Regions from separate parts of the Streptosporangium sp. NPDC049376 genome, predicted to be linked through region 4. Evidence: riboswitches for the same ligand, from Rfam matches in the RefSeq annotation. Region 4 holds a riboswitch; each other region holds the start of a gene.
The links. Region 4 has a riboswitch for cobalamin ahead of cobN (cobaltochelatase subunit CobN). Riboswitches for the same ligand answer to the same signal wherever they lie in the genome.
Positions count from the first base shown of each region.

Region 1: linked by a shared signal. The riboswitch ahead of ACIBVQ_RS21615 (ABC transporter substrate-binding protein) and the one ahead of cobN (cobaltochelatase subunit CobN) in region 4 are both predicted to bind cobalamin.
Region 2: linked by a shared signal. The riboswitch ahead of ACIBVQ_RS30715 (ribonucleoside-diphosphate reductase subunit alpha) and the one ahead of cobN (cobaltochelatase subunit CobN) in region 4 are both predicted to bind cobalamin.
Region 3: linked by a shared signal. The riboswitch ahead of metE (5-methyltetrahydropteroyltriglutamate--homocysteine S-methyltransferase) and the one ahead of cobN (cobaltochelatase subunit CobN) in region 4 are both predicted to bind cobalamin.

Region 1 is NZ_JBITMT010000008.1:135,300-140,509, reverse strand. It holds gene alaS (alanine--tRNA ligase) at 1-1,899, opposite strand, end outside; cobalamin riboswitch at 2,035-2,161, shown strand; gene ACIBVQ_RS21615 (ABC transporter substrate-binding protein) at 2,354-3,340, shown strand; gene ACIBVQ_RS21610 (FecCD family ABC transporter permease) at 3,337-4,401, shown strand; gene ACIBVQ_RS21605 (ABC transporter ATP-binding protein) at 4,401-5,180, shown strand; gene ACIBVQ_RS21600 (NAD(P)-dependent oxidoreductase) at 5,194-5,210, opposite strand, start outside.
Region 2 is NZ_JBITMT010000016.1:20,341-25,550, forward strand. It holds gene ACIBVQ_RS30695 (N-acetylmuramoyl-L-alanine amidase) at 1-130, opposite strand, end outside; gene ACIBVQ_RS30700 (hypothetical protein) at 284-559, shown strand; gene glmS (glutamine--fructose-6-phosphate transaminase (isomerizing)) at 571-2,391, shown strand; gene ACIBVQ_RS30710 (Bug family tripartite tricarboxylate transporter substrate binding protein) at 2,483-3,505, shown strand; cobalamin riboswitch at 3,510-3,710, shown strand; gene ACIBVQ_RS30715 (ribonucleoside-diphosphate reductase subunit alpha) at 3,861-5,210, shown strand, end outside.
Region 3 is NZ_JBITMT010000001.1:913,621-918,830, reverse strand. It holds gene ACIBVQ_RS04135 (AMP-binding protein) at 1-55, shown strand, start outside; gene metE (5-methyltetrahydropteroyltriglutamate--homocysteine S-methyltransferase) at 100-2,400, opposite strand; cobalamin riboswitch at 2,547-2,722, opposite strand; gene ACIBVQ_RS04125 (hypothetical protein) at 3,109-3,537, shown strand; gene ACIBVQ_RS04120 (dsRBD fold-containing protein) at 3,995-4,252, shown strand; gene ACIBVQ_RS04115 (CBS domain-containing protein) at 4,320-4,754, opposite strand; gene ACIBVQ_RS04110 (hypothetical protein) at 4,901-5,210, shown strand, end outside.
Region 4 is NZ_JBITMT010000034.1:8,319-13,528, forward strand. It holds gene cobN (cobaltochelatase subunit CobN) at 1-3,108, opposite strand, end outside; cobalamin riboswitch at 3,225-3,428, opposite strand; gene cobG (precorrin-3B synthase) at 3,440-4,735, shown strand; gene ACIBVQ_RS39045 (precorrin-8X methylmutase) at 4,732-5,210, shown strand, end outside.

The DNA of each region.
Region 1 (5,210 bases), on a different contig from region 4:
GCGGATCGCGACGTTGGCGGCGTCCTCGATCTCCCCGCGGGCTCCGGCGGGCAGGGCACCGCGCCAGGAGAAGTCCAGGCGCAGGTGGCCGGGCCGGTTGTAGGAGCCGGACTGCAGGGCGGCCGGGCCGAGCGTGGCGCGCAGCGCGGCGTGCACGACGTGGGTCGCCGAGTGGGCCTGGCGGGCGCCCGCGCGCCACTCGGGGTCGACCTGGGCGCGTACGGGCTGTCCCGGCGCCAGTTCCCCGTCCAGGACGCGCACCTGGTGCACGACCAGCCCGGGGACGGGGCGTTGCACGTCCAGCACCTCGGCGGACAGGCTCGGGCCGTGCAGGGTTCCCGCGTCGCTCTCCTGGCCGCCGGACTCGGCGTAGAACGGGGTGCGGTCGAGGACGACGCCGACGATCTGGCCCGCGACGACCGTGGCCACGGGCGCCCCGTCGCGGAGCACGGCCAGGACCGTCGAGTCGGTGGTCAGCGTCGTGTACGCCCGCCAGTCGGTGGGGCCGTGCTCGTCGAGGAGGGCGCGGTGCAGTCCGGTGTCGGCGTGGCCGGTCTTCCTGGCGCGGGTGTCCTCACGGGCGCGGCGCCGCTGCTCGGCCATCAGCTCCCTGAACCCGGTGACGTCCACGTCGAGGCCGTGTTCGGCGGCGATCTCGACGGTCAGGTCGATCGGGAAGCCGTAGGTGTCGTGCAGCTTGAAGGCCGTGGCCGCAGGCAGCCGTTCCCCGGTCCGGATGATGGCCCGGTCGAGCAGCGCGCTGCCCTGGCGCAGCGTCGAGCGGAAGGTCTCCTCCTCGCCGTAGGCGTAGGCCGAGATCCGGTCGAAGTCGGCGGCCAGCTCCGGGTAGGAGGGCGCCATGCAGTCGCGGGCCACCGGCAGCAGTTCGGGCAGGACCGGGTCCTCGTAGCCGAGCAGCCGGACGGCGCGGATCGCCCGGCGCAGGATCCGGCGCAGCACGTAGCCACGTCCCTCGTTGGAGGGGGTGACGCCGTCGCCGATCAGCATGAGCGCGGTGCGGACGTGGTCGGCGACGACCCGGAGCCGGACGTCGTCGGGGTGGCTCTCGGCCGCGGACGGCCCGGAGCGCACGCCGTACCTGGTTCCGGTCAGCGCCGCGGCGGCGTCCAGGACGGGCCGGGTCTCGTCGGTCTCGTAGAGGTTGTCGACGCCCTGGAGCAGCGCCGCCATGCGTTCCAGGCCCATGCCGGTGTCGATGTTGCGGGAGGGCAGCTCGCCGAGGATCGGGTAGTCCTCCTTGCCGACGCCCTCGCCCCGCTCGTATTGCATAAAAACGAGGTTCCAGAATTCGAGGTAACGGTCCTCGTCGACCTCGGGCCCGCCCTCTCGCCCATAGGCCGGGCCACGGTCGTAGTAGAGCTCGGAGCAGGGCCCGCACGGCCCGGGGACGCCCATGGACCAGAAGTTGTCGGCCTTGCCGCGCCGTACGATGCGGGCCTCCGGCAGGCCGATCACGTCCCGCCACAGGGCGTGGGCCTCGTCGTCGTCCAGGTAGACGGTGGCCCAGATCCGGTCGGGGTCGAGGCCGTAGCCTCCCTCGGCCCGAGGCTTGACCGTCAGGTCCCAGGCGAGCCTGATCGCCTCCTCCTTGAAGTAGTCGCCGAAGGAGAAGTTGCCGCTCATCTGGAAGAACGTGCCGTGCCTGGTGGTCTTGCCGACCTCGTCGATGTCGAGGGTGCGGATGCACTTCTGCACGCTGGCCGCCCGGGGGGACGGCGGTGTCCGCTGCCCGAGGAGATAGGGCTTGAACGGCACCATGCCCGCGTTGACGAACAGCAGCGTCGGGTCGTCGGCGGGCAGCGGCGCGCTGGCGGCCACGGTGTGCCCCGCCGCCGCGAAGTGCTCAAGGAACCGCCGTTTGACCTCCGCCGTCCGCACTTGCCCTCCCGAATGCCGCCAGTCTTTGCAATTGCAAATTTGTTGCAACAAGGCATCGTACAGCCGCCGGAACCGGAAGCCATCTTCAGCGCATCAACGGCTTCGTGCAATGATGACCGGCGAAGGCGAGCGCGGACGAGGAAGCCGGTGCGAATCCGGCGCGGTCCCGCCACTGTGATCGGCGAGCGGACCCCCACGAGGTCACCGCCCCCTGCGGGGTGGGAAGACGGGGGCGAGCATCGACCCGAGAGCCAGGAGACTCACGCGGTCGCCTCCTCGACGAACTGGGGCGGATCTCCCCGGAGAGGAGCGGGTCGGCCGATGGATGACCTCGCGTGGCGACGACCGCACGAGCCCTCCGCGCCGACGTGTGCCCGGAGACGACCTCCTGGCCGGTTCCGTGACCTTCCGGCAGGGCCGTCCCATGGTGCAGATCCCGTGAGAGGAACCGTCCGTGACGGTCAGACGTCCCCTGTCCCTGTTGCTCGCCCTGTCCTGTGCCATGCTCCTGGCCGGTTGCAGCGCCTCCTCCGGAGCCCCGGCTGAAGCCCCTGCCGGGGCCGTCGCGGGCTTCCCGGTCACCCTCGATGACTGCGGCGTCAGGACGACCTACGACCGCCCGCCGCGGCGGGCGGTCTCGCTCAACCAGCACGCGACCGAGGTGATGCTGGCGCTGGGACTGCAGGGGTCGATGGTCGGCACCGGATATCTCGACGACAAGGTCCTGCCCGAGTACCAGGCCGCCTACGACGGGGTGAAGGTGCTCTCCAGGCAGTACCCCTCCTACGAGGCGCTGCTGGCCGAGGAGCCCGACTTCGTCTACGGCGGTTTCTCCAGCGCCTTCGACGAGAAGGAGGGCCGCGGCCGCGACGCGCTGGGCAAGGCCGGGATCGACACCTACCTCAACGTCGAGCAGTGCCCGTCCGGCCCGGTGGACATGGACCTGATGGACCGGGAGATCCGCAACGTCGCCACGATCTTCGGCGTGCGCGAACGGGCCGAGGCGCTCATCACCCGGCTGCACGAGCCCCTGGCGCGGGTGAGGGAGAGGCTCGCCGACGTCGAGCCGGTCAGGTTGTTCGTCTACGACAGCGGCGACAAGACCGCCTTCACCGCCGGGGGCAAGGGCGTCGGCGACGAGATCATCACGCTGGCGGGCGCGCGGAACGTCTTCACCGACGTGGACAAGACGTGGGCCGACGTGTCGTTCGAGCAGGTCGCCGAGCGCGCGCCCGACTGGATCGTCGTCTACGACTACGGCGAGGAGAAGGTCGAGGACAAGAAGAGGTTCCTGCTGTCGAACCCGGCGCTCGCCGACGTTCCGGCGATCAGGCACAGGCGGTTCGCGGTGCTGCCGCTGTCGTCGGTCGTGCTCGGGGTCCGGGCGCCGTCGGCGGTTGAGTCGCTGGCCCGGCAGATCCACCCCGACCGGTTCGAGTGAGCGGCCTGACCGGGCTCTCCCGGACGACGCCCGTCACCCGGCGCCCCGGCCTGCCGTACCCGCTGACGCTCGCGCTGTGCGCGCTGCTGCTCGGCGGGGCGGTCACGGCGGGGGTCGCGGCCGGTTCGATCAGCCTGCCCGCCGAGCAGGTGTGGGGCATCCTGCTGCACCGCCTCCACCCCGCGCTGGCCGAACCGGTCTGGTCCCCGGTCAGGGAGACCGTCGTCATGGACGTACGGCTGCCGCGGGTGATCCTGGGCGGGGTCATCGGCGCCGGTCTCTCGGTCTGCGGGATGGCGTTGCAGGCGCTGGTGCGCAACCCGCTGGCCGATCCGATGCTGCTTGGCGTCTCCTCCGGCGCCAGTGTGGGCGCGGTGAGCGTGACGGTGTTCGGCCTGACCTTCCTCGGACCGTTCTCACTGCCGGTCGCCGCGTTCGCGGGGGCGCTGGCGGCGCTGGTCACGGTCTATTTCCTGGCCCGGTCCGGCGGGCGGATGACCACGGTACGGCTGGTGCTGGCCGGGGTGGCGACGGCCGAGGTGCTCTCGGCGGCGGCCAGCTTCCTGGTGGTGACCTCCGACGACCCGCACCGGGCCCAGTCGGCCGTCCGCTGGATGCTCGGCGGCGTCGCCGGGACGACGTGGACGACGGTGTGGGTGCCCGCGGCGGCCGTGACGGCGGGCACCGTCGTCCTGCTGGGCGTCTCGCGCCCGCTGAACCTGCTGCTGGCCGGGGAGGAGGCAGCCGCCTCCCTGGGGCTGGACGTGCACCGCTTCAGGACGGCGCTGTTCGTGCTGGTGGCGATGGTGATCGGCACCGTCGTCGCGGTCAGCGGGGCCATCGGGTTCGTCGGGCTGATCATGCCCCATGTGGTGCGGCTGCTCGTCGGTGCCGACCACCGGCGGGCGCTTCCGGCCACGGCGCTGCTCGGGGCGGCGTTCCTCATCACGGCCGACCTGGTCGCCAGGACGCTGATCACCCCCGAGGAGATACCGGTGGGGATCATCACGGCGCTGGTCGGCGGGCCGTTCTTCCTGTGGCTGATGCGCAGGAGGACCTGATGGGCGCTCTGGCCGTACGGGAGGTCTCGGTGCGGATCGGCGGCAGGGACCTGGTGCGCGCGGTGACGTTCGAGGTGGCCCCCGGTGAGGTGCTCGGCCTGGCCGGGCCCAACGGCGCGGGCAAGTCGACCCTGCTGAGGACCCTCTACCGGGTGCTGCGCCCCACCGCCGGGCAGGTGCTCCTCGACGGGCACGACGTGTGGCGGACGCCGGGCAGATGGCTGGCCCGCCGGCTGGCCGCGGTGCTTCAGGACGGCGGCGGCGACTTCGGGCTGAGCGTCCACGACGTGGTGTCCATGGGACGTACCCCGCACAAACGGGCCTTCGACGGCGACTCCCCCGCCGACCGGGCGATCATCGCCGAGGCGCTGGAACGGCTGGACGTGGCCGATCTGGCCCACGCGCCCTTCGACCGGCTCTCCGGCGGGGAGAGGCAGCGGGTGCTGATCGCCCGAGCGCTGGCGCAGCGGCCGGAGGTGATGGTGCTGGACGAGCCGACCAACCACCTCGACCTGCGCCACCAGCTCGACGCGCTGCGTCTGGTGCGCGGACTCGGGATCACCGCGGTGATCGCACTGCACGACCTCAACCTGGCCGCCGCGTTCTGCGACCGCCTGTGCGTCATGGACGGCGGCGCGGTCGTGGCGCTCGGGACCCCGCGCGAGGTGCTGACGCCTGAGCTGCTGCGGGACGTCTACCGGGTGGACGCCGAGGTCGGCGCGCATCCGAGGACGGGCGTCCCCCAGGTGACGCTGATCACCGAGGGGGACGCGCCGTGAGGGGCTCCGTGCCTCAGTAGCCCAGTGAGA
Region 2 (5,210 bases), on a different contig from region 4:
GGGTGAAGGCCTCCCGCAGGCTCGCGGGGGCGGCAGGGGACGCGGAGCCGTACGGCGGGGGCTGCCAGGCGGGTGCCGGAGCCGCCACTGAGAGGGCGGCGACGATCGATATCCCCGGCAGACGGCGCATGAGGTTCCCTTCCGGCGTGATCACTACCCAGAGTTATGGGTGGTCGCGGACCGTCTTATGGCCGGGCGGAGGGAGATCCACGGCAATCTTTCCTGCCCGGAATCGGGCAGAAAACTTGGTAAACGCCAACATGGCTGCGTATGGTCCTCCTCTGTGTCGACGGCATGGCATCCCCACGAGGACCTCATCGCCCACCTGACCCGGACGAGCGCGCTCGGTCCGGGAGAGGCCGCGAGGGTGGTGGCGGACGTGCTGGCCTACTTCTCCGAGCCCACCGAGGAGTTCGTCCGGCGGCGTCACGCCGAGCTCAAGTCCAGGGGGCTGGTCAACGACGCGATCTTTCCCAGGATCGCCGCCGAGCTGAGCTCCCGCCGTGTCGCCGCACCGGAACTGTCCCTGCGCCAGTTGCGCCGGATCGTCTACGGGTAAGGAGCGGTCAGATGTGCGGAATCGTGGCCTACGTGGGGCCGAAGGACGCGGCCCCCATCCTGCTTGAGGGCCTGCAGCGCCTTGAGTACCGCGGTTACGACTCGGCCGGCGTGGTGGTCTCCAACAGAGGCCTGAAGATGCGCAAGGTCAAGGGCAGGGTCGCCGACCTGGCGGCCGTAATGCCCGCCAGGTTCAAGGGAACCCTGGGCATCGGGCACACCCGCTGGGCGACCCACGGCGCGCCCAGCGACGTCAACGCCCACCCGCACCTGTCCGCCGACGAGCGCGTCGCCGTCGTGCACAACGGCATCATTGAGAACGCCGACGAGCTGCGGGCCAAGCTGGAGGCCGACGGCGCGGTCTTCCTGTCGGAGACCGACACCGAGGTGCTCGCCCACCTGATCGCCCGCACCGTCGAGGACACCGACTCGCTGGCGGAGGCGGTCCGCGCCGCGCTCAAGCGGGTCGTCGGCACCTACGGCGTCGCGGTGGTCGACGCCCGGCGCCCCGGCGAGGTGGTCGTGGCGCGCAACGGCAGCCCGATCGTGCTGGGCATCGGCGAGAAGGAGATGTTCGCCGCCTCGGACGTGGCCGCGCTGGTCCGCTACACCCGCCAGGTGGTGCACCTGGAGGACGGCGAGCTCGCGGTGCTGAAGGCCGACGGCTTCAACACCTTCTCCAGCGACGCGCGGGAGACGGCCAAGGAGCCGCTGACGGTCGACTGGGAGGCCGGGCACTACGACACCGGCGGCTACGAGCACTACCTGCTCAAGGAGATCTCCGAGCAGCCGGAGACGGTCGCCAGGACGTTGCGCGGGCGCCTCGACGACCGCTTCCACATCGCCCATCTGGGCGGGCTCAACATGGACGCGCGGGAGAGCCGCTCCTTCCGCCGGGTGAAGATCATCGGATGCGGCTCGGCCTACTACTCGGGCCAGATCGGCGCCCAGCTCATCGAGGAGCTGGCGCGCATCCCGTCGGACGCCGAGCCCGCCAGCGAGTTCCGCTACCGCAGCCCGGTCGTCGAGCCGGACACCCTCTACGTGGCGATCAGCCAGTCGGGGGAGACCTACGACACCCTGGCCGCCGTCCAGGAGCTCAAGCGCAAGGGCGGCCGGGTGCTCGGCATCGTCAACACCGTCGGCAGCGCCATCGCCAGGGAGGTCGACGGCGGTCTCTACCTGCACGCGGGCCCCGAGGTCTCGGTGGCGAGCACCAAGGCCTTCACCTCGACCGCGGTCGCCTTCGCGCTGCTCGCCCTGCACCTGGGAAGGGTGCGCGACCTGTCGCCCGCCGACGGCCGGCGCATCGTGGAGGGCCTTCGCGCGCTGCCCGGCCAGATCGGGGAGATCCTCGCCCTCGAACCCCGGATCAAGGAGCTGGCCGGCAAGTACGCCGGCTCGCCGAGCATGATGTTCGTCGGCAGGGTCAGGGGATACCCGGTGGCCAGGGAGGGCGCGCAGAAGCTCAAGGAGGTCTCCTACGTGCACGCCGAGGCCTACCCGGCCAGCGAGCTCAAGCACGGGCCGCTGGCGCTGATCGGCCCGGAGATGCCGACCGTGGCGGTCGTCCCCGACGACGAGCTGCTGGACAAGAACCTCACCACGCTGGGGGAGATCCGCGCGCGCGGCGGGCGGGTGCTCATGGTCGGGCACCGCGAGGCCGATCCCCGGCTGGCCGACGACTGCCTGGTGGTGCCCAGGAACGAGATCGAGCTCGACCCGATCCTGCTGTCGATCCCGCTGCAGCTGTTCGCCTACCACGCGGCCGTCGCGCTCGGCCGCGACGTGGACAAGCCGCGCAACCTCGCCAAGAGCGTCACCGTGGAGTGAGCGCCTGATGCCCCAATTGCGGTGCAGAGAGTGACATATCTGCAACGTAGGGTATCGAGAGATCTGGGGGATCTCGGCGGAAGGGACGCTTATGCACCGTAGGCGATTCCTCGCGCTCGCGCTGGGGGTCATGGTCGCCGGGGGCTGCGGTGACATGGGAGGCCCCGGTGCGGGGTGGGCGCGCAGGCTGACCATCGTCGCGCCGGTCGTCCGCGGGCGGCGCTGGGACCAGGCCGCCCACGCGCTGGCCGCGATCCTGACCGGCGAGAGGATGGCCGGTGCGGTCGAGGTGAGCGGCGCGGGCGCCCAGGGGATGGCCGCCCTGACCGCGTTCGCCGCCGCCGTCGGGGGCCCCTTCGCGCGCGAGGGCCGGGTGTTCCTGGCGGGCGTGCCGATGCTGGCGGGCGGCGAGACCGCCGACGCGGACTCCGTGCTGGCGGCCTCGACCCCGCTGGCCAGGCTGGCCGGAGACTGGTCCGTCCTGGCCGTCTCCCCGAACTCCCTGCTGCGGACCTTCGAGGACTTCGTCGCGGCGCTGCGCCGCGACCCGGCGCGGCTGGTGGTCGGGGGAGGGGCCGGGGGCGGCTCCGACCACGTGCTCTACGGCATGATCGGCAAGTGCCTCGGCGTCGACGTCAGGCTGATGGAGTACGCGGGTTACCCGACCGAGTCGGAGGCCGTCGAGGCGCTGCACGAGGGGCGGGTGGCCGCGCTCCTCGGCTCGGCCGGCTCCCTCCTGCCGAAGATCGCCACGGGCCGGCTGATGCCGCTCGCGGTCTCCTCGGGGGAGCGGATCGACGGCATCGACGCGCCGACGCTGATGGAGCGGGAGGTGCGCCTGGAGTACGCCGACTGGTGCGGGGTGCTCGGTCCCCGGGCCATGAGCCCCGATGACCGGGACGGGGCGGTCGCCCTGTGCGACCGGATCGACGCCTCGCCCCGATGGCAGGCCGTGTGCGCGGCCAACGGCTGGCACCGGGCGTACCTGAGCGGTGACGACTTCCGCCGGTGGCTGGTCACGGAGACCCGCCGTACCCGCGCGGTGCTCAACGAGCTCGGGTTGCTGAGCATCCCCGACACAAACTGTTGGGGTGGTTGCGTCAGGCGGCACTAGATGTAGGATCCTGGTCGTCGCTGGTTCGCCCACGAGGGCGAGGCAACAGGGAACCCGGTGAGAGACCGGGACTGCCCCGCAGCGGTGAACGGGAACGAAAGCCGTCAACTGAGCACTGGGTGAACCACGCCCGGGAAGCGACGGCCGGTAGGAGCGCGCGTCACGCCCGTGAGTCCGAAGACCTGCCCGCGGTGTGTGGAGAGGGGACCGACCAGGTCCCCGCTCGGCACGAGAGTTGTCCAGGGCTTCGAGGGAGAGCCGCGGGACGAGGCGGTCCGGCGTGCCCGGGAGCCGCCCGTTGACGCGCGCCCTGCTCCGTGAGCCGTACGGGGATTACCTGCACGAGGGGTGGCACGTGACACAGACCTTGGCCGAGAAGGCGGAGAAGACCGGGCACTCGCCGGACGATCGCAGGCGGGCGATCGAGGAGGCCGCGGCCCGGGTGATCACCGACCCGGAGAACTCCAGAGCCGCCGCCAGGCTGCTGACCGGCCTGATCGCCGAGGAGGCCGCCGAGCACGGCGTCACGACCTTCTCCGAGTCGATCGCCGCGACCCACGGCGCGGGGCTCCTGCAGGACGGGCTGGCCGCCTTCGTCGCCGCCAACGCCGCCGCCCTCGACGCGCTGGTCGACCCGGCCGCCGACGACAGGTTCGAGTACTTCGGGCTGCGCACCGTCTACGACCGCTACCTGCTGCGCCACCCGAGCACCCGCAAGGTCCTCGAACGCCCCCAGCACTTCCTGCTGCGCGTGGCCTGCGGTCTGTCGGAGACGGTCGAGGAGGCCGCCGAACTGTACGGGCTCATGGCCACCCTGTCCTACCTGCCCAGTTCGCCCACCCTGTTCAACTCCGGTTCCCGCAGGCCCCAGCTGTCCTCCTGCTTCCTGCTCGACTCCCCGAGGGACGAGCTAGAGGCCATCTACCAGCGCTACGGCCAGGTCGCCCGCCTGTCGAAGTACGCCGGGGGCATCGGCATCGCCTGGACCCGGGTCCGCTCGCGCGGCTCGCTGATCCGCGGCACCAACGGCCACTCGAACGGCATCGTGCCGTGGCTGCGCACCCTCGACTCCAGCGTCGCCGCCGTCAACCAGGGCGGCCGTCGCAAGGGCGCGGCCTGCGTCTACCTGGAGCCCTGGCACGCCGACATCGAGGAGTTCCTCGAACTGCGCGACAACACCGGCGAGGAGGCGCGCCGTACGCACAACCTGAACCTCGCCAACTGGATCCCCGACGAGTTCATGCGGCGGGTCGAGGCCGACGAGATGTGGTCGCTGTTCGACCCCAAGGAGGTCCCGCACCTCACCGACCTGTACGGCGAGGCGTTCGAGGAGGCCTACCGCAGGGCGGAGGCCGAGGGCGGATTCGTCAGGCAGGTCCCGGCCCGCGCCCTGTACGGTCGCATGATGCGCACGCTCGCCCAGACCGGCAACGGCTGGATGACCTTCAAGGACGCCTCGAACCGGACCTCGAACCAGACGGCCCGTCCGGGCAACGTCATCCACCTGTCGAACCTGTGCACCGAGATCCTGGAGGTCACCAGCGACGCGGAGACCGCCGTCTGCAACCTCGGCTCGATCAACCTGGCGGCCCACCTCACCGCGGACGGTGTGGACTGGGAGCGGCTGCGCCGTACGGCTCGCACCGCGGTCAGGTTCCTGGACAGGACCATCGACCTGGGCTTCTACCCGACGCCCGAGGCCCGC
Region 3 (5,210 bases), on a different contig from region 4:
GGGCAAGATCGTGCGGTCTGAGGTGCGGCGGCTCGCGGCCGGACGCCTGTCGTGACCGGGAGCCTCCGGGCCCGGCGCGCGCCGGGCCCGGAGGAGGGGTCAGCCGGCCTCCGCCCTGACCACCCGGGCCGCGGCGACCATGTTGTCCAGGGAGACACGGACCTCGCCCCAGCCACGGGTCTTCAGGCCGCAGTCGGGGTTGACCCACAGCCGCCCGGCCGGGATGCCGCCGAGTCCCTCGCGCAGCAGGGAGGCGACCTCCTCGACGTCCGGCACCCTCGGGGAGTGGATGTCGTAGACGCCCGGCCCCACCTCGCGGGGATACCCGGCCCCGGCCAGCTCGCCGGCGACCCGCATGTGGGAGCGGGCGGCCTCCAGGCTGATCACGTCGGCGTCAAGGTCGTCGATGGCGGCCAGGATCTCACCGAACTCGGCGTAGCACATGTGGGTGTGGATCTGGGTGTCGGCCCGCACCCCGCTCGTGGCCAGGCGGAAGGCCTCCGTCGCCCAGGCCAGGTAGGCGGGCCGGTCGGCCGCGCGCAGCGGCAGCGTCTCCCGCAGCGCGGGCTCGTCCACCTGGATGACGGCGATGCCCGAGTCCTCCAGGTCGGCGACCTCGTCGCGCAGGGCGAGGGCGACCTGGCGGGCGGTCTCGGCCTGCGGCTGGTCGTCGCGGACGAAGGACCAGGCGAGCATGGTGACCGGGCCGGTCAGCATGCCCTTGACCGGGCGCCTCGTCTGGGACTGGGCGTAGGTCGTCCAGCGCAGCGTCATCGGCCCGGGGCGGGAGACGTCCCCGGCCAGGATCGGCGGGCGCACGTAGCGGGTGCCGTACGACTGCACCCAGCCGTGCTGGGTGGCCAGGTAGCCGTTGAGCCGCTCGGCGAAGTACTGGACCATGTCGTTGCGTTCCGGCTCTCCGTGCACCAGGACGTCGATGCCCGCCCGCTCCTGGAAGACCAGGACCGAGCGGATCTCCGAGGCGATCAGCTCGTCGTAGGCGTCCTGGTCGATCCGCCCGGCGCGCAGGTCGGCGCGGGCCGCCCGCAGCCGCCCGGTCTGCGGGAAGGAGCCGATGGTGGTCGTGGGCAGCTCCGGCAGGCTGAGGCGGGCGCGCTGGGCCGCCGCCCGCTCACCGTACGGCTGGGGCCTGCGGGTGTCGGCGGGGGTGACCGCGGCGGCGCGGGCCCTGACCCCGGGGTCGTGGGTGAGCGTGGAGGCCTCGCGTGAGGCCAGGTCGGCCTGGTTGGCGGCCAGCCGTCCGGCGACGGCCCCGGTTCTCTCGCTGAGCCCGGTGGCCAGGGTGACGACCTCGGCGACCTTCTGCCTGGCGAAGGCGAGCCAGCGGCCGACCCGCGGGTCGAGGCCGTGTTCGAGCCCGAGGTCGACGGGGACGTGCAGCAGCGAGCAGGAGGGCGCGACGTCCACCCGGCCGGCCAGGCCGAGCAGGGTGGCCAGGGTCGCCAGCGACCCGCCCAGGTCGTTGATCCACACGTTGCGGCCGTCCACGACACCGGCGATCAGGCGCTTGCCGGGCAGACCGCCCGCGCGGGCCAGGTCCTCCAGGTTGGCCGCGGCCGGGCCGGTGAAGTCCAGTCCCAGGCCCTCGATCGGCGCCCTGGCCAGGACCGGCAGCGCGTCTCCGAGCCGGTCGAAGTAACCGGCGACGAGGATCTTCGGCCGGTCGGTCAGGGCGCCGAGCTCACGGTAGGCGTGGGCGGCGGCGTCGAGCACCGCCCGGTCGCGGTCCTGCGCCAGCGCGGGCTCGTCGAGCTGCACCCACTCGGCACCGGCCGCGCGCAGGGCGGCGAGCACCTCGGCGTAGACGGGCAGCAGCCGGTCGAGCAGGCCGATGGGTTCGAAGGCCGGGTCCGCGCCGGGGGCGGGCTTGGCCAGCAGCAGGTAGGTGACGGGGCCGACGAGCACGGGGCGCGCGGTGTGCCCGAGCGCGACGGCCTCGCGCAGTTCGCCTACCTGTTTTGCCGGGTCCGCGGCGAAGACGGTGTCAGGTCCCAGCTCCGGCACCAGGTAGTGGTAGTTGGTGTCGAACCACTTGGTCATCTCCAGCGGGGCGACCTCCTGGGTGCCCCGGGCCATGGCGAAGTATCCCGCCAGGGGGCCTTCCGTCTCCACGACGGCTCGGTGACGCGGGGGGACGGCGCCGACCATGACGGTGGTGTCGAGGACGTGGTCGTACAGCGAGAAGTCGCCGGTCGGCACCTCCCGCACCCCCGCCTCCGTCAGGTGCCGCCAGTTGCCTGCGCGCAGCCCGGCCGCGACGTCCAGCAGGTCACGCTCGGTCACCCGGCCCGCCCAGTGGCCCTCGATCGCCTTCTTCAGCTCACGGTCCGGCCCCTGACGGGGGTAGCCGTACACGGTGGGGGAGGAAGTCTCGGTCACGGAACTCTCCTTCGCGAGTCACGAAAGGACTCCGGTGCCCCGAGGGGAGAGACGAAGGAGAGGCGGGCGCACCAGGCCCGTCCCATGCCGCCGACCCACCCGCGAGGTCACCGAGGTCACCGCGTGCGTGGTCGCACGCGGGCAGTGGCAGGTCTTCGGACTCGCGGGCACGTCCGGGCCGTTGTCTCGCCCTGACACCTAGTGGCCGTCGCTTCCCGGACCCGATCTGCCGGATCCAGTGCGTTTGACGGCGGTCGTTCCCACTCACCGCTGCGGGGCAGTCCCGGAGTCACACCGGGTTCCCTCTTACGACGCGTCTGCCTGGCGGGCAGGGCGAACCGACTGCGTCCCCAACCCTACGCGCATCCGATGGCGGAGCGACAACCATATTCGGGCCCGCCGGCGGGTTCGCGGGATCGTTCTCCCGTCGCCCCGGACCGCCTGAAACCGTACGGGGGAATTCGCGGGTCGCGGGAAAATCTCCGTCCCCCGCTTTCGCGACTCAACAACCGTGACCTAAGACCCCATTTCCTACAATTTCCGAAAGAAAAGGTCAGGATATATTAGACCCGGCAAACCCCCCAGCCATCGGAGTTAACCATGTATCGGACTAAAGGGTCACATCTCCATCAAGGGCGTATACCAAGCGCCCTAACCGGTGTCAAGTCGCGAGTCGCCGCCATTCTCCACCGGCGTTTCCCGGTCATCATGCGAGGGACGCTTGGCCTGGTGTTCCTGTGGTTCGGCGTGCTGAAGGTGGCGAACGTCAGCCCGGTCGGCGCCCTGGTCGCCGACACCCTGTCCTTCGTGCCGCTGCCCGCGTCGTTCGTGGTGCCCGCCCTGGGCGTGTTCGAGGTCGCGGTGGCCCTGGCGCTGTTCACCGGCCGGTGGCTGCGCCCGTTCCTGCCCGTGCTCCTGCTCCACCTCGTCGGCACGTTCCTGGTCCTGGTGCTCCACCCGGGTGTCGCGTTCAAGGACGGAAACCCGCTCATGCTCACAATGGAGGGCGAGTTCGTCGTCAAGAACGTCGTCCTGATCGCCGGGACATTGGTCGTCGCCGCGACCCTCCCCCGGCGCGAGGGGCACGAGGAACAGCGGGAGGAGTCCCGCCTGCCGGTTTCCACCACCTCGCGTTAGAGAACTCACGACGGGCCCGTCGCGGGCCCGTGGAGAACGAGTGCCGGGAAACGGGAAACGGGATCGCCCCGTTTCCCGTTTCCCCAAAGGCACGACGCCCCGCCCAGGACCTGTTTTGTGGATCTTCGCCGTGGCGAGGATCGTCCAGGTGGATGCCCCGCGAGGCGGAGGAGGAGCTCATAACGGAGTTATGGGCGACAGATTCTCCCCGGCCCCCCACGGCAAACGCGGAGCCTGCGGAGCGTTTTCGTGGGGTGGGGCGCCAACGCGGCGGGGCGCCGCCTGGGCGACCGCGGCAGGCGGAAAGATCCGCAAAACGGGTCCTAGGGGAGCCCGTCCCCCAAGGGCGGGACCTTCGTCCCTGATGGTCACGCCGTACGGCTCCGACAATGGAGATGACGGCTTCGCGCCCGGAGAGCGGGCGCCGCCACCGTCACGAAGAACGGGGGTTCAGATCATGCGATCCAAGCAGTGGGACGTCCGGGTCTCCATCACCGAGGACGGCGACGAGACCTTCGCCAGGGCGGTCCTGCCCATCGCGGGTGCCGGGGAACTGGCGGGGATCGGCCGGGCACGCCGCAACCCGTCCGACGATCCGGTGGCCGAGATCGGCGACGAGCTCGCCGCCGCCAGGGCGCTGGCCGACCTGTCCGGCAGGCTGATGAGCGTCACCTCGGCGGACATCGCCCAGCTGACCGGCCCTACCTCGTGGTGAGGGGGCCCCGCGCACGGACCGGCCCGCCCGCCGTCGCCCTCACGGACTCCGGCGGACGGGCCCCGGTTCACCGCCGGCCGTAGACCTGGTGGACGAACTCGGCGAGCTTGTCGTCGGGCAGGCCCTTGGCCAGGTCGGCCTCACTGATCATGCCGACGATGCGGTGGTTCTCGATCACGGGCAGACGCTTGATCCGGTGCCGTTCCATCATGGTCAGCGCCTCGTCGACGCTGCCTTCGACGTCGATCCAGATCAGCCCCTGGGCGAGCTCACTCGCCGTCGTCTCGTCGAGGTTCCCGCCCTCTGCGCAGCACTTGATCACGATGTCACGGTCGGTGATGATCCCCTTGAGCCGGTCGTCGTCCCCGCAGACCGGCAGCGCGCCCACATCCAGGTCGCGCATCATCCGCGCAGCCGTACGCAGACTGTCGTGTTCACCGACGCACCGCGCGTCCGGGTGCATCAGGTCCCGGACCGTCCTGCCTGTCTCCGTTCTCGTCATCGTCACCCCTCCTGACGGTAGGTTTGTGGGCCTCTATAGCCCTATGCCCGATAAATTCGGATTCAGTGGGGCGATTCTGGAGAGAAAGGCTGTGATCCACGATCACGGCCTTCTCGGCGGGCCACCCGGATGTCAGGATGTCGGGTGTGACCCTCGCGGCGTCGGCGCTTCGCGTGCCACGTGCCATCGTCTTCGCGACGCTGTGCACCGTGGTCTCCGCGGGCGGCCACGCCCTGGCCGGAGGCGGTCTCGTCCCGCCGTTCCTCGGGATTCTCGGCGTCGTCGTCTCCTTCTGCGTCGCCTACCCGCTCGGCGGTCGTGAACGCGGCCCCGAGGTGGTGCTCACGGCCACCGGTGGCGTGCAGCTCCTGCTGCACGAGCTGTTCAGCCGGGCCGCGCACGGGCCGCACACCACGATCCTCGGCGACCACGGCCATCCCACCTCCGGCATGACCG
Region 4 (5,210 bases):
GGAGTCGGCGATGTCGTGCTCGCGGGTGTCGACGTTCTTGGCCGCGACCGCGATCCGCCGGTAGGCGGCCTCCATGTCCTGCCTGGCCGGGACCCCCTCGACACCTCTTCCGTAGGCGAAGCCGCCCCACACGGCGTACACCTCGGCCAGGTCGGCGTCGTCGCGCCAGTTGCGGCTGTCGATCAGCGGCAGCAGCCCGGCGCCGTACGCCCCGGGACGGGAGCCGAAGATGCGCATGGTCGCCCTGCGCTCGTCGCCGTGCTCACGGGTGTCGGCCAGCACGTGCGCCCTGACGTAGTTGTCCTCGTCCGGTTCGTCCAGCCCGGCGGCCAGCCGTACGGCGTCGTCGAGCAGGGCGACCACGTGCGGGAAGGCGTCCCTGAAGAAGCCGCTGATGCGGACGGTCACGTCGATCCTGGGCCTGCCCAGTTCCCCGGCGGGGATCGCCTCAAGGCCGGTGACCCGCCGCGACGCCTCGTCCCACACCGGGCGCACGCCCAGCAGCGCCAGCACCTCGGCCACGTCGTCCCCTGCGGTGCGCATGGCGCTGGTGCCCCACACCGACAGGCCGACCGAGCGCGGCCAGTCGCCGTGCTCGGAGCGGTAGCGTTCGAGGAGTGATTCGGCCATCGCCTGCCCGGTCTCCCAGGCCAGCCTGCTCGGCACGGCCTTCGGGTCGACCGAGTAGAAGTTACGGCCGGTCGGCAGCACGTTGACCAGCCCGCGCAGCGGCGACCCGCTCGGTCCCGCCGGGACGTAGCCGCCGTCGAGGGCGTGCAGGATCGCGCCGATCTCGTCCACGGTGCGCGCCAGCCTGGGGACGACCTCCTCGGCCGCGAACCGCAGGACACGCCCGACCTGCTCCCGGTCGCCGCCCGTCACGGACGCGGCGACCTCGGCCGCGGCGGCCGGGTCCCAGCCGCGTTCCTCCATCGCCTCGACCAGTGACCTGGCCTCGGCCTCCGCCTCGTCGACGCCCAGGCGCCCGGCGGTGCCGTCCTCACGCAGGCCGAGCGCCTCGCGCAGGCCGGGCAGCGCCATGCCGCCCGCCCACATCTGGCGGGCGCGCAGGATGGCCAGCACCAGGTCGACGCGGACGGCGCCCTGCGGGGCCGCGCCGAGCACGTGCAGGCCGTCGCGGATCTGGACGTCCTTGACCTCGCACAGCCAGCCGTCCACGTGCAGCAGGAAGTCGTCGAACTCGGCGTCGTGCGGACGGTCCTCGATGCCGAGGTCGTGGTCGAGCCTGGCGGCCTGGATCAGCGTCCAGATCTGCGCCCGGATCGCGGGCAGCTTGGCCGGGTCCATCGCGGCGATGGAGGCGTGCTCGTCGAGGAGCTGTTCAAGCCTGGCCATGTCGCCGTAGATGTCGGCGCGGGCCATCGGCGGGACGAGGTGGTCGACCAGCGTGGCGTGGGCGCGGCGCTTGGCCTGGGTGCCCTCGCCGGGGTCGTTGACCAGGAACGGGTAGATCAGCGGCAGGTCCCCGAGGGCGGCGTCGGGGCCGCAGGAGGCCGACAGGCCCGCCGACTTGCCGGGCAGCCACTCCAGGTTGCCGTGCTTGCCGACGTGCACCACGGCGTGCGCGCCGAAGCCGTCGGACAGCCAGCGGTAGGCGGCCAGGTAGTGGTGGCTGGGCGGCAGGTCGGGGTCGTGGTAGATGGCGATGGGGTTCTCGCCGAACCCCCGGGGCGGCTGCACCATGACGACGACGTTGCCCGCGCGCAGCGCGGCCAGCACGATCTCACCGTCCGGATCGGCGGAGGTGTCGACGAACAGTTCACCGGGCGGAGGTCCCCAGTGCTCCTCGACCGAGGCCCGCAGGTCCTCGGGCAGCGTGGCGAACCACGCGGCGTACCGGGAGGCCTTGATCCGCACCGGGTTGCCCGCGAGCCGTTCCTCGGTGAGCCAATCAAGGTCCTGGCCTCCGGCGGCGATGAGGGCGTGGATCAGCGCGTCGCCGTCCTGCCCGGTGACGCCGGGCAGTTCGTCCTCGGCGCCGATGTCGTAGCCGTGCTCGCGCATCGCGGCAAGCAGCCGCACCAGGCTCGCCGGGGTGTCGAGGCCGACGGCGTTGCCGATCCTGGAGTGCTTGGTCGGGTAGGCCGACAGCATCAGCACGATCCGCCGCTCGGCGGGCGGGACGTGCCGCAGGACGGCGTGCCGTACGGCGATGCCCGCCACGCGGGAGGCCCGCTCGGGGTCGGCGACGTAGACGGTCAGGCCGTCCCCGTCGATCTCCTTGAAGGAGAACGGCACCGTGATGATCCGCCCGTCGAACTCGGGGATCGCCACCTGGGTCGCCGCGTCGAGCGGGGAGAGGCCGTCGTCGTTGGCCTCCCAGGCGGCCCTGCCGCCGGTCAGGCACAGGCCCTGCAGGATCGGCACGTCGAGTTCGGCGAGCGCGCCGACGTCCCAGGCCTCGTCGTCGCCGCCCGCGGACGCGGTGGCCGGGCGGGTACCGCCCGCGGCCAGCACGGTCACCACCAGGGCGTCGACCGTGCCCAGGGTGTCGAGCAGGCCCTGCTCGGCGCTGCGCAGGGAGGCGCAGTAGACGGGCAGCGCGCGGGCGCCCGCGTCCTCGATCGCGGCGCAGAGCGTCTCGACGAAGGCGGTGTTGCCCGCGACGTGGTGGGCGCGGTAGTAGAGCACGCCGACGACCGGGCCCTCCTCGCGGCGCGCCCGGCGTTCGAGCACGCCCCAGGCGGGCGTCGGGGCGGGCGGGGCGAAGCCGTGGCCGGTCAGCAGCAGCGTGTCCGACAGGAAGCGGCCCAGTTCGGCGAGGTTGGCGGCCCCGCCGTGGGCGAGGTAGGCGTGCGCCTCGGCGCACACCCCGCCGGGCACGGTCGACAGTTCCATCAGCTCGGCGTCCGGCGCCTGCTCGCCGCCGAGCACGACGACGGGCAGCGGCCCGGCGAGCAGGGCGTCCAGGCCCTCCTCCCAGGCGCGGCGCCCGCCGAGCAGCCGTACGACGACCAGGTCGGCGCCCTCGACGAGGGGAGGCAGGTCCCCCGCGGTGAGCCTGGCGGGATTGCCGAGCCGGTAGTCCGCGCCGCTGGCGCGGGCGCTGAGCAGGTCGGTGTCGGAGGTGGAGAGCAGGAGGATCATTCGCCACGCTCCCCGGCGGGGAGCGGCGCGGCCGTGAACGGCGGTGCGGGCTTGCGGCTGGGGAACGGCGAACAGCGCACAGGGCTTTCCTCCCTCGGGGTCCTCGCCCCGGGTCGTCGTCGGCTACGACGGCTGGAGTCTCCTGGCTCCCGGATCGATGCTCCCCCCGGCCTTCCCGCCCGTTGCCGGACCGTGGCTGGATGGGGTTCGCTCCCCGGTTACAGTGGCGGGACCGCGCCGGATTCACACCGGCTTCCTCCCTTTTGCCGTCGCCAACGATGAGACTACGGCAGCGAGGTCCCCGCAAGAAACTGGAGTTACCATCCTCAGCGTGTCAAAAGGTCACTTCTCCGGACGATCTCATCCCGACGCGTGCCCGGGGGCGCTCCAGGTGCATTCCGCGGCCGACGGCGGCCTGGCGCGCGTCAGGGTGCCCGGAGGGCGCCTGACGGCCCCGCAGCTGCGCGAGCTGGCCTCGGCCGCCGAGACCTGCGGCAACGGCGTCGTCGAGCTGACCTCCCGGGCGAACGTCCAGGTGCGCGGACTGGGCGCCGGGGACGACTTCGCGGCCCGCATGGCACAGGCGGGGCTGCTGCCCTCGGCCACCCACGAACGGGTCCGCAACGTCCTGGCCTCACCGCTGAGCGGCCTCGACGGCCGGGGGATTCTCGACGTGGGACCGCTGACCCGTGAGCTCGACCTGCGCCTGTGCGGCACGCCCGCGCTCGCCGGCCTGCCGGGGCGGTTCCTGTTCGCGCTCGACGACGGCCGGGGCGACGTGGCCTGGCTCGGGGCGGACGCCGCGATCCTGCCGACCGGCCCCGGCGAGGTGGCGTTGCTGCTGGCCGAGACCGACAGCGGCCTGCGGATGCCGCCGGAGTCGGCGGTCGCCGCGCTGCTGACCGCCGCCGAGGCGTTCCTGGCCGAGCCCGGGGTGCGGGAGGGCCGTGTGTGGCGGATCGGCGAACTGCCCGGCTGCGCGGAGCGCGTCGCCGCCCGGGTCGCGGCCGCCCTGGAGACGACCTCCGCCCCCGTACGGCGGGCCCCCGTCCCGGCGCCCTCCCACGGTCCCGTCGGGGCCGTCGAACAGCCCTCAGGCCTGAACACGCTCGGCGTCACGGTGCCGCTGGGGCGGCTGACCTCCGCCCAGGCCGCCCTGCTGGCCAGCCTGGCCGTCGAGGAGGTACGGCTGACGCCGTGGCGCGGCGTCGTCCTGCCCGGCCTGTCCCCGGCCGCTCTCTCCGAGGTCGCCGGGCGGCTCGTCGCCGCCGGGCTGGTCCTCGACCCGGCCTCGCCGTGGACGGGCGTGACGGCCTGCGCGGGACGGCCCGGCTGCGCGAAGTCACTGGCCGACGTGCGGGCCGACGCCGCCCGCTGGATCGCGGCCGAGAGCGACCCGCCCTCGGCCGTCCCCGCCCGCCCCGGTACGCTCCCGGTGCACTGGGCGGGCTGCGAACGACGTTGCGGCCGCCCGCGAGGACGGGCCGTCGACGTGGTCGCGACCACGACCGGCTACCGGGTCCTCCTGGAGGACAGCGGCTTGGACAGCGGCCCGGAAAGCGGCCTGAACTGCGCGGACACCGAGGAGACCACGGCCGCCGTGGCGGCTCTGAGAGGGGAAACGTGACCGACTACGTCCGGGACGGCGCGGAGATCTACCGGCGTTCCTTCGCCACCATCCGCGCCGAGAGCGACCTGGACGGCCTGCCGCCGGATGTCGCCCAGGTGGCGGTCCGCATGATCCACGCCTGCGGGATGGTGGACCTGGTCGCCGACCTCGGCTGGTCGCCGGGCGTGGTCGCCTCGGCCAGGGCGGCCCTGCGCGCGGGGGCGCCCGTGCTGTGCGACGCGATGATGGTCGCCTCGGGGGTGACCCGGCGCCGCCTGCCCGCGGGCAACGAGGTGCTCTGCACGCTGGGTGAGCCCGGCGTGCCCGAGCTGGCCGTACGGCTCGGCACCACCCGCAGCGCGGCCGCCCTCGAACTGTGGCGCGACCGTCTCGAAGGGGCGGTCGTCGCGATCGGCAACGCGCCGACCGCGCTGTTCAGGCTGCTGGAGATGGTCGAGGAGGGGGCGGGACGGCCCGCCGCCGTGCTCGGCGT